Regions from separate parts of the Herbaspirillum sp. WTB6 genome, predicted to be linked through region 3. Evidence: predicted binding sites of a transcription regulator. Region 3 holds the regulator's gene; each other region holds the start of a gene.
What was found. Region 3 encodes sigma-54, which starts transcription at its own class of promoters, with help from an activator protein. Its sites were predicted from a motif close to TGGCANGNAANCTGCTTT; they were not measured.
Positions count from the first base shown of each region.

Region 1: the regulator sigma-54 is predicted to act here: its motif matches at 1,951-1,968, upstream of ACK2VC_RS10505 (TorF family putative porin).
Region 2: the regulator sigma-54 is predicted to act here: its motif matches at 1,282-1,299, upstream of prpB (methylisocitrate lyase).

Region 1 covers NZ_CP176522.1:2,253,709-2,256,983, reverse strand. The annotation lists gene ACK2VC_RS10515 (ammonium transporter) at 1-700, opposite strand, end outside; gene ACK2VC_RS10510 (P-II family nitrogen regulator) at 729-1,067, opposite strand; gene ACK2VC_RS10505 (TorF family putative porin) at 1,103-1,894, opposite strand; gene ACK2VC_RS10500 (accessory factor UbiK family protein) at 2,132-2,371, shown strand; gene ACK2VC_RS10495 (YifB family Mg chelatase-like AAA ATPase) at 2,489-3,275, shown strand, end outside.
Region 2 covers NZ_CP176522.1:770,329-773,603, reverse strand. The annotation lists gene prpR (propionate catabolism operon regulatory protein PrpR) at 1-1,115, opposite strand, end outside; gene prpB (methylisocitrate lyase) at 1,349-2,245, shown strand; gene prpC (bifunctional 2-methylcitrate synthase/citrate synthase) at 2,273-3,275, shown strand, end outside.
Region 3 covers NZ_CP176522.1:1,627,648-1,630,922, forward strand. The annotation lists gene lptA (lipopolysaccharide transport periplasmic protein LptA) at 1-19, shown strand, start outside; gene lptB (LPS export ABC transporter ATP-binding protein) at 21-764, shown strand; gene ACK2VC_RS07525 (RNA polymerase factor sigma-54) at 783-2,246, shown strand; gene hpf (ribosome hibernation-promoting factor, HPF/YfiA family) at 2,351-2,701, shown strand; gene ACK2VC_RS07535 (deoxyguanosinetriphosphate triphosphohydrolase) at 2,994-3,275, opposite strand, start outside.

The sequences.
Region 1 (3,275 bases), 630 kb from region 3:
TGCCGAGCACGAAGGCGCCCACCAGGCCGGCCACGCCGGCATTGATGTGCACCACGGTGCCGCCGGCAAAATCGAGCGCGCCATCCTGCGCCAGCCAGCCGCCACCCCACACCATGTGCGCCATCGGAACGTAGCTGAAGGTAAACCAGAGGATGGCAAACAGCAGCACCGCGGAAAACCGGATGCGCTCGGCAAACGAGCCGACGATCAGTCCCACCGTGATCGCCGCGAAGGTGGCCTGGAAGGCGATGAACACATATTCCGGAATGGTCGGCAGCGCCGCCGACAGAGACTCCGGCGCAACCCCCTTCAGGAACAGTTTGCCGAAGCCGCCGACGAACTGGCCAGTACCGCCAAAGGCCAGGCTGTAGCCGTAAATCGCCCACAGCAGGTTGATCAGCGCAAAGATCACGAACACCTGCACCAGCACCGACAGCATGTTCTTGGAGCGCGCCAGGCCGCCGTAAAACAACGCCAGTCCGGGGATGGTCATCAGGATCACCAGCATGGTCGAGGTCAGCATCCAGGCGGTGTCGCCGCCATCCAGCTTGGCCGCCGCGGTAGCGGCAGGAGCGACGGCTGCGGCGACCGGTGCGGTTGCCGTGCTTTCCGCCGGGGTCGGGACCGGCGTCTGCGCCAGGGCGGCGCCGCCCAGCAACAGTCCGAACCCCAGGATGAAGGATGCGAGCAGATTTTTCATATTGTTTCCTCTTGGGTACGATTGGATGTCAGAGCGCTTCCTTGCCGGTTTCCCCGGTGCGAATCCGCACCACCTGCTCCAGCGCCGTGACGAAAATCTTGCCGTCGCCGATCTTGCCGGTGCGCGCCGCGGTCTGGATCGCCTCCACCGCATGCTCCACCACGGCATCCTCGACCGCCGCTTCGATCTTGGTCTTGGGCAGCAGATCGACCACGTATTCGGCACCGCGATACAGCTCGGTATGCCCTTTCTGGCGACCGAAGCCCTTGACCTCGCTCACCGTAATGCCCGGTATGCCGATCTCCGACAGGGCTTCGCGCACTTCGTCCAGCTTGAACGGTTTGATGATCGCGGTAATCAGTTTCATGTCAGCCTCCTGCGCAGATATGTTTAAAAGAGCGCTTAAAACGTTTTGGAAAGGGACAGCACGGCCGTGGTGCCGCCAATGTCCTTGGTGTTGCCGGCACCATCGGTGACGATGTACCAGGCGCGATCGGCATTGGTGCCGACCAACGCCAGCCCCAGCGTGGCGAAGCCAAAGTCGCGCGCGACGCCGAGCTTGTAATCGGTGTAGTTGAGCTGGCCGTAATGGCGCACGGTCTGGCGCCCGGCGTGCAGGGTCAGCGTGGTCTTGTCGGCGACCTCAAAATTCGCGTTCAGGTCGAGATAGCCGGAACCCCTTGAGCCGCCGTTGGCCCCGCCCGAGCGCGCATTCAGGCCGAAAAAGTCGGTCAGGCCATAACTGTACTTGACGGAAAACCAGCGATAGCCGAAGCCGAAATACAGCTCGCCATTGTTGTATTTCTCGCCGCTGCTGCCGATCGAGGCTCCCGGGTAGTAGTAGTACAGCAGACCGATGTCGGCCATGACGTCCTTGACCGGTTCGAACTTGTAGCCGCCATAGAAGTCCATTTCGAGACCGGCGCCATTGTTATACTGGTTGCCGCTGACGCTGGAATTCCAGTTGCCGACATACAAACCACTGGGATGGGCGTAATCGAAGCCGCCCTGCAGCGCCGGCTGCCGAAAGCTTTGCGACAGCCCGCGAAAACGGTAGTCGCTGACCACGGTCAGGTTGACACTCAGCGGCGCGGCTGGGGTGGCCGGTTGGGCCGGCTCGGCAGGAACTGTCTGGGCGGAAACGGACAGGTTGAACCCGGCCAGCAAAGCGGCGGTGAAGAGCGGTTTTTTCATCAGACTCCCCTTGGACGGTGTGAAAACATGGCTGAAGCTGGGGTTTCAGGCTAGGATTAGCAGGAGACGTGCCAGCCGCAGCCGGCGGCCGCGCGTAGGTTTTTGCCCCATCGCATGGCCCGATGCGGGTTGGATGGCAGTGCGCGGTGAATCGCGCACCAGAATGCAGCGGGCCGGCCCCAAAAACGCACCGTCCCGGTGCCGGCGCAAGGACGACCAGCAATGGAAAGGAACGCTATGGACAAGCCCAATTTTTTCGACGACATGCAGGCCAAAATCAACAAGGTGATTGAAAACTCCCCGGCCAAGGACCTTGAAAAGAACGTCAAGGCGATGCTGAACTCGGGCTTCGCCAAGCTCGACCTGGTGACGCGCGAAGAATTTGAAGTGCAAGCGCAAGTGCTGGCAAAAACCCGCGCCAAGCTGGAAGACCTGGAAGCGCGCGTGGCGGAACTGGAAATCCAGGCCGGGAAATAGGCGCGGCGCCAGCCTTGGCGTCGAACCGCTACTGAAAGACCAGATCGTGACCCTGACACTTGGCAACGGCGTCGACAGGATTCGCCTAACCCGCATGCGCGCGGCGCGCCCTTGCCGATGAGTCTCGCGGTCCTGAAAAGCCGGGCGTTGGCCGGCATGGAGGCGCCGCAAGTCACGGTTGAAATCCATCTGGCCAACGGCTTGCCGTCGTTCACCATCGTCGGTTTGCCGGAAACCGAAGTCAAGGAATCGAAGGACCGGGTGCGCGCGGCGCTGCAAAATGCGCACTTCGAATTTCCGGCGCGGCGCATCACCGTCAACCTGGCGCCGGCCGATTTGCCGAAGGAATCGGGCCGCTTCGATCTGCCGATCGCGCTCGGCATCCTGGCGGCTTCGCAGCAGATGCCGGCCGACGAACTGGGCGACTACGAATTCGCCGGCGAATTGTCGCTGTCGGGTGAACTGCGACCGATCCGGGGCGCGCTGGCAATGGCCTTCGCGATGCATCGCGCGCCTGGCGCCAACGGCCGCCGGCCGGCTTTCATCCTGCCGCGCGCGAATGCCGAAGAAGCGGCGCTGGTGCGCGAGGCCAGCATTTTCCCGGCCGACTCGTTGCTGCAGGTATGCGCCCACTTCGCCGCCAGGGACGGCACGGCCAGGCTGACGCGGCATACCGCGCGGCCGTTGGTAGACCCACCGAGCGGCCCTGATTTCAGCGAAGTGAAAGGGCAATTGCCATCCAAGCGGGCGCTGGAAGTAGCGGCCGCCGGCGGCCACAGCATCCTGCTGATCGGCCCGCCGGGCACCGGCAAGTCGATGCTGGCGACGCGTTTTGCCGGCATCCTGCCGCCGATGACCGACCAGGAGGCGCTGGAGTCGGCCGCGGTGCAGTCGCTTTCTTCGG
Region 2 (3,275 bases), 860 kb from region 3:
AGGTCGCAGTGGGTCGCGCTGACGATGCGCACGTTGACCGGGATCGGCCGGGTGCCGCCGACGCGCACGATTTCGCGCTCCTCCAGCACGCGCAGCAAGCGGGTTTGCAGCGGCAGCGGCATTTCGCCGATCTCGTCGAGAAACAGCGTGCCGTGGTTGGCAGCCTCGAACAGGCCGGCATGACCGCCGCGGCGCGAGCCGGTGAAGGCGCCTTCCTCGTAGCCGAACAATTCTGATTCCAGCAGTGATTCGGCCACCGCACCGCAATTCAGCGCCACGAACGGCTTGTTCACGTTGCCGTGCGCGCGGATGCTTTCGCGGTGGATCGCCTGCGCCGCCAGTTCCTTGCCGGTACCGGTCTCGCCCTGGATCAGCACCGTGGCTGGCGAGCGGGAAAACAGCACGATCGCTTGCCGTACCCGCTGCATCGCGTCGGAATCGCCGCGGAGGTCGTTGATGCCGTGTTTGGCGCGCAGGGTGTCCACCACTTGCGGCAGTCGGCCGCGCACCGCTTCCAGCCTTGTCAAGCGCGCCAGTTCCAATGCGTCGCCAAAAGCCTGCCGGATCGAAGCCGGTGAATAGACGAAGATGCCGGCCAGGCCGGCTTCCTGCGCCAGGTCGGTAATCAGGCCGGCACCGACCACGGCCTTGATGCCGGCCGCCTTCAGCTCGCTGATCTGGGTGCGCGCATCTTCTTCGGTGACGTAGGTGCGCTGGGCGATCTGCAGGCCGAACACGGTCTGGAATTCGGCCAGTTCCGGCATTGTTTCCTGGTAGGTGACAACCGCGACCGCCGGCGTGATCCTGCGCGCCCGCGCCAGCGCCGCCATGACATCGAAGCCGCTGGCCTTGGCGATCACCACCGGTACCGCCAGCCGGCTTTTCAGATAGGCACCGTTGGAGCCGGCGGCGATCACGGCATCGCAGCGCTCGGTAGCGAGACGTTCGCGGATATGGCGCACCGCGTCTTCGAAGCCGAGGTTGATCGGTTCAATCGTCGCGCGGTCGTCGAATTCAAGCGTGATGCCGCGAAACAATTCGATCAGGCGCGAGACCGAAACGGTCCAGATCACCGGTTTGTCGCTATCGGGCATGGAGTAGGAAGCGGGTGGCATGTCTCAATCTATGTTTCAAGCGTTTCAATTGTAACGTACATTGAAACAAGACAGGTCTGGATATTTTTGACGGGCAATGGCTGCCGTGCCGCTAAGTATCTGAATCCGCAAGCATCCTGGATAATTGGCAAAAATACGAATTGTCGATCCGGCAAGATGTGAATCTTGGCACGCTGCTTGCAATAGAGTGGCAAGCCTCTTTTCATGAAACATCCCATCGCACAGGATTACCTATGACACTTCGTTCCGCAGGAGCTGCCTTTCGTCAGGCGGTGCAAGAAGAATCGCCGCTGCAGGTGATCGGGGCCATCAACGCCAATCACGCGCTGCTGGCCAAGCGCGCCGGCTTTCGCGCCATCTATCTGTCCGGCGGCGGTGTCGCCGCCGGTTCGCTCGGCTTGCCGGATCTCGGCATTTCCAATCTCGACGACGTGCTGACCGACGTGCGCCGCATCACCGACGTCTGCGACCTGCCGTTGCTGGTCGACGTCGATACCGGCTTCGGCGCCTCGGCCTTCAACGTCGCCCGCACTGTCAAGTCAATGATCAAGTTCGGCGCGGCGGCCATCCATATCGAGGACCAGGTCGGCGCCAAGCGCTGCGGCCATCGGCCCGGCAAGGAGATCGTCGGCAAGCAGGAGATGGTCGACCGCATCAAAGCCGCGGTCGATGCCCGCACCGATGACGATTTCGTCATCATGGCGCGTACCGACGCGCTGGCGGTGGAGGGGCTGGAGGCTGCGCTGGAACGCGCGATTGCCTGCGTCGAAGCCGGCGCCGACATGATCTTCCCGGAAGCGATCACCGAGCTGTCGATGTACAAGACCTTCGCCGACGCGGTCAAGGTGCCGGTGCTGGCCAACATCACCGAGTTCGGCGCCACGCCGCTATATACGGTGGAAGAGCTGAAGGGTGTTGGCGTCGGGCTGGTGCTGTATCCGCTATCGGCCTTCCGCGCGATGAACAAGGCGGCCGAGAACGTCTATACCGCGATCCGCCGTGACGGCACGCAAAAGAACGTGGTCGATACGATGCAAACCCGCATGGAGCTGTATGAGCGCATCGACTACCATGCATTCGAACAAAAACTGGATGCGCTGTTCGCGCAGCAGGGCCAGAAAACCAAATAACAGCTTAACGCAAATGAGGAGAGCCACATGAGTGAAGTACGCAACGAAGCACAAGCTGCAGGCTTCAAGCCGAAAAAATCGGTCGCGCTGTCCGGCGTCACCGCCGGCAACACCGCGCTGTGCACCGTCGGCAAGACCGGCAACGACCTGCATTACCGCGGCTACGACATTCTCGACATCGCCGATACCAGCGAATTCGAGGAAATTGCGCACCTGCTGGTGCACGGCAAATTGCCGACCACGGCTGAACTGAAAGCCTACAAGGCCAAGCTGAAGGCACTGCGCGGTTTGCCGGCCAACCTGAAGGCGGCGCTGGAATGGCTGCCTGCGTCCTCGCATCCGATGGACGTGATGCGCACTGCGGTCTCGGTACTCGGTTGCGTATTGCCGGAGAAGGACGACCACAATACCCCCGGCGCGCGCGACATCGCGGACCGCCTGATGGCCTCGCTCGGCTCAGCCTTGCTGTACTGGTACCACTACAGCCATAACGGCAAACGGATCGAAGTCGAAACCGACGACGACTCGATCGGCGGCCACTTCCTGCACCTGCTGCATGGCGAGAAGCCGTCCAAGCTCTGGGAAAAGGCGATGCACACTTCGCTGATCCTGTATGCCGAGCACGAGTTCAACGCCTCCACCTTCACCGGCCGCGTGATTGCCGGCACCGGTTCCGACATGTTTTCCGCGATCGCCGGCGCGATCGGCGCTCTGCGCGGCCCGAAACACGGCGGCGCCAACGAGGTCGCGTTCGAGATCCAGAAGCGCTACGACAATCCGGACGAAGCCGAAGCCGACGTCAGGAAGCGCGTCGAGAACAAGGAAGTCATCATCGGCTTCGGTCATCCGGTCTACACTGTTTCCGATCCGCGCAACAAGGTGATCAAGGAAGTTGCCAAGCATCTGTCGAAGGACGCTGGCTCGATGAAGATGTTTGACATCGCCGAGCGGCTGGAGTCGGTAATGTGGGACGTCAAGAAGATGTTCCCGAATCTCGACTGGTTCTCGGCCGTGTCGTATCACATGATGG
Region 3 (3,275 bases):
TGAAAACAAGGCGCAATGAGATGAGCCTCAGTACCCTGATCGTGCGCGGCCTGCAAAAAAGCTACGGCCCGCGCCAGGTAGTGAGCGACGTCTCGCTGCAGGTGGGTTGCGGCGAGATCGTCGGCCTGCTGGGCCCGAATGGGGCCGGCAAGACCACCTCGTTCTACATGATCGTCGGTCTGGTACCGGCGGATGCGGGTCAGATCAGCCTGAACGGGATCGACATCGCGCAGTTGCCGATCCACCGCCGCGCCACCCTCGGCTTGTCGTACCTGCCGCAGGAAGCCTCGGTATTCCGCAAGTTGAGCGTCGAGGACAATATCCGCGCGGTGCTGGAATTGCAAAAGGAGGGCGGCAAGCCGCTGACCGGCAAGGCAATCGACGAGCGGCTGAACAATCTGCTGGCGGAATTGCAAATCGAGAAGCTGCGCGAAAACCAGGCGCTGTCGCTTTCCGGCGGCGAACGGCGGCGAGTTGAAATCGCGCGTGCGCTGGCCACCAATCCGCGTTTCGTGCTGCTGGACGAGCCGTTCGCCGGCATCGACCCGATTGCGGTGATCGAAATCCAGCGCATCGTGCGCTTTCTGAAGGAACGCGGCATTGGCGTCCTGATCACCGACCACAACGTGCGCGAAACGCTTGGCATTTGCGATCGCGCCTACATCATCAACCAGGGCGCGGTGCTGGCCAGCGGCAGTCCGGACGAAATCATCGCCAACGAATCGGTGCGGCGGGTATACCTGGGCGAGCACTTCCGGATGTAGCGGCAGTACGCGCGGCGCATGAAACAGACTCTTCAACTCCGCACCTCGCAGCATCTGGCCCTGACGCCGCAACTGCAGCAATCGATCCGGCTGCTGCAACTGTCGACGCTGGAATTGCAGCAGGAGCTGGAACAGATCCTGGCCGAGAATCCCCTGCTGGAACGCGTCGACGATCCGCTGGACAACTCGATCCGGCTGCTGGCCGACGGCGCGCTGGCACCGGCCGCTGCCGATCACCATGAGCGCGGCGAGAGCCCCGAGTCCGCCGCCGGCGACGCCGAATTCGATGGCACCACCGATACCGAACGTACTGCCACCGACGCCGAATGGAGTTTCGATGACGCCGCGCCGCGCGCCAAGGCGCCGGAGGATGAGGACGCGCGGCCACAACTGGAAGCGCAACACACCAGCCTGCGCGAGCACCTGCTGCTGCAAATGCGGCAACTGCGCCTGGCGCGGCGCGACCGCGCGCTGCTGGAAGTGGTGATCGAGGCTTTGAACGAAGACGGCTATCTGGAAGAGTCGTTGCAGGAAATCCAGGAGCGGCTGCCGCCCGAACTGGAAATCGAACTTGAAGAACTGACCATCGCGCTGACGCTGCTGCAAAGTTTCGAGCCGCCGGGAGTCGGCGCGCGCAACGCCGCGGAATGCCTGTCCTTGCAGATCCGGCGCCTGCCGCGCGTGGCGCTGGTGACGCGCCGGCTGGCGCGGCAAATTGTCGAGCAGCACCTGGCGCTGTTCGCCCAGCGCGATTTCAACAAGCTGAAGAAAGCGCTCGACTGCGACGACGAGGACTTGCGCGAGGCGCAAGCCGTGATTCGGCAATGCAATCCGCATCCGGGTGCGCCGTTTGCCGCCGACCGCTCCGACTACGTGGCGCCGGATGTGATTGTCCGGCGCACGGGCGCGGGTTGGCAGGCGATGCTGAATCAGGAAGCCATTCCGCGCCTGCGGGTGCACGCGCTGTATGCCGGCATCCTGAAACAGCACAAGGGCGAAGCCGCGCTGGCAGGCCAATTGCAGGAAGCCAAATGGCTGATCAAGAATATGCGCCAGCGCTTCGATACGATCCTGCGCGTTTCGCAGGCAATCGTTGATCGGCAAAGGAATTTTTTTTCGCATGGCGCGGTGGCGATGCGCCCCCTTGTCTTGCGCGAAATTGCTGATACACTGGGTTTACACGAGAGCACCATTTCTCGTGTCACCACTCAGAAGTTCATGCTAACCCCGCATGGGATGTTCGAATTGAAATATTTTTTCGGCAGCCATGTCGCTACCGAAGCCGGGGGCGAAGCGTCCTCTACCGCGATTCGGGCACTCATCAAGCAACTGATAGGAGCAGAAGACCCCAAGAATCCATTTTCTGACAGCAAGGTAGCGGAAATGCTGGGAGAACAGGGAATGGTAGTGGCGCGCCGCACCGTCGCCAAATACCGTGAAGCCCTGAAAATTCCCCCAGTCAATCTGCGCAAGGCTTGGTAGTTTTGTTGTTTAGCAGTCTGTTCGTTGCTGTGTTCCGGCGTAGAAATGGATCATTGCGCAGATACACCGCGAACCGCCAGCGACACCACCCATAGGAGTGCTGTATGAATCTCACCATCAGTGGACGTCACCTCGAACTTACCCCCGCCATTGAAGCCTACGTGAAAAACAAGCTGGAACGCATCAAACGCCACTTTGACCATGTGATCGACATCGCTGTCATCCTGACCGTCGACCGAATTGCCGAAAAAGAAAAAAGCCAGAAAGCCGAAGTCAACCTCCGACTGCGAGGCAAGGACCTGCATGTGGAGAGCATCGCCGAGAACCTGTACGCCGCGATTGACCTGCTGATCGACAAACTGGACCGCCAGGTGATCAAGTACAAAACCAAGCTGCAGGACCATCAGCACGGCACCATCAAGAACCTGCCGGAAGCGCAGCCGCTGCCCGAGTGATCTCCGGCACAAGCTCTGTCGGCCTGCCGGCAGGACTCCATCAGTCAAGGGCGCAGTCGGCGCCCTTTTTGCATCCCGACCTTCTTGCCGGTCGTTGCGCCGCCGGGACAAATCCCTGCCTTCGCGCCCAAACACCTGGAGTATGCACAAATAGCACTCTAATATAGAGCGGAAGTAGAGATCTGGCATAGGAGTATATGCGTCGGCAAAGGCGCATCCGTTACCAGGCGCGATGGTGAACTCCGGCCGCAACGAAAAGCATGCCACACGCCTTGGCGCCCGGAATGCCGGCTCAGATCTGGTCCACCACGAACAGCCGGCGATGCTCGCGCATCGCATAGCGGTCGGTCATGCCGGCAATGTAATCGGCCACCTGGCGCGCTTGCTGCGGCAGCCGCTCGGCGGCCTGGGTCGGCAGTTGGTAGTCGGGCGGCAGCAGGGTCGGCTCACGGATGAAGGCGTCGAACAGCTGGGTGACGATGCGGCGCGCCTTGCTGGTCATGCGATTGACCTGGTAATGCTGGTACAGGTTTTCCCGCAAGAAGCGCTTCAACTGCACTGCCTCGTTGCTCAT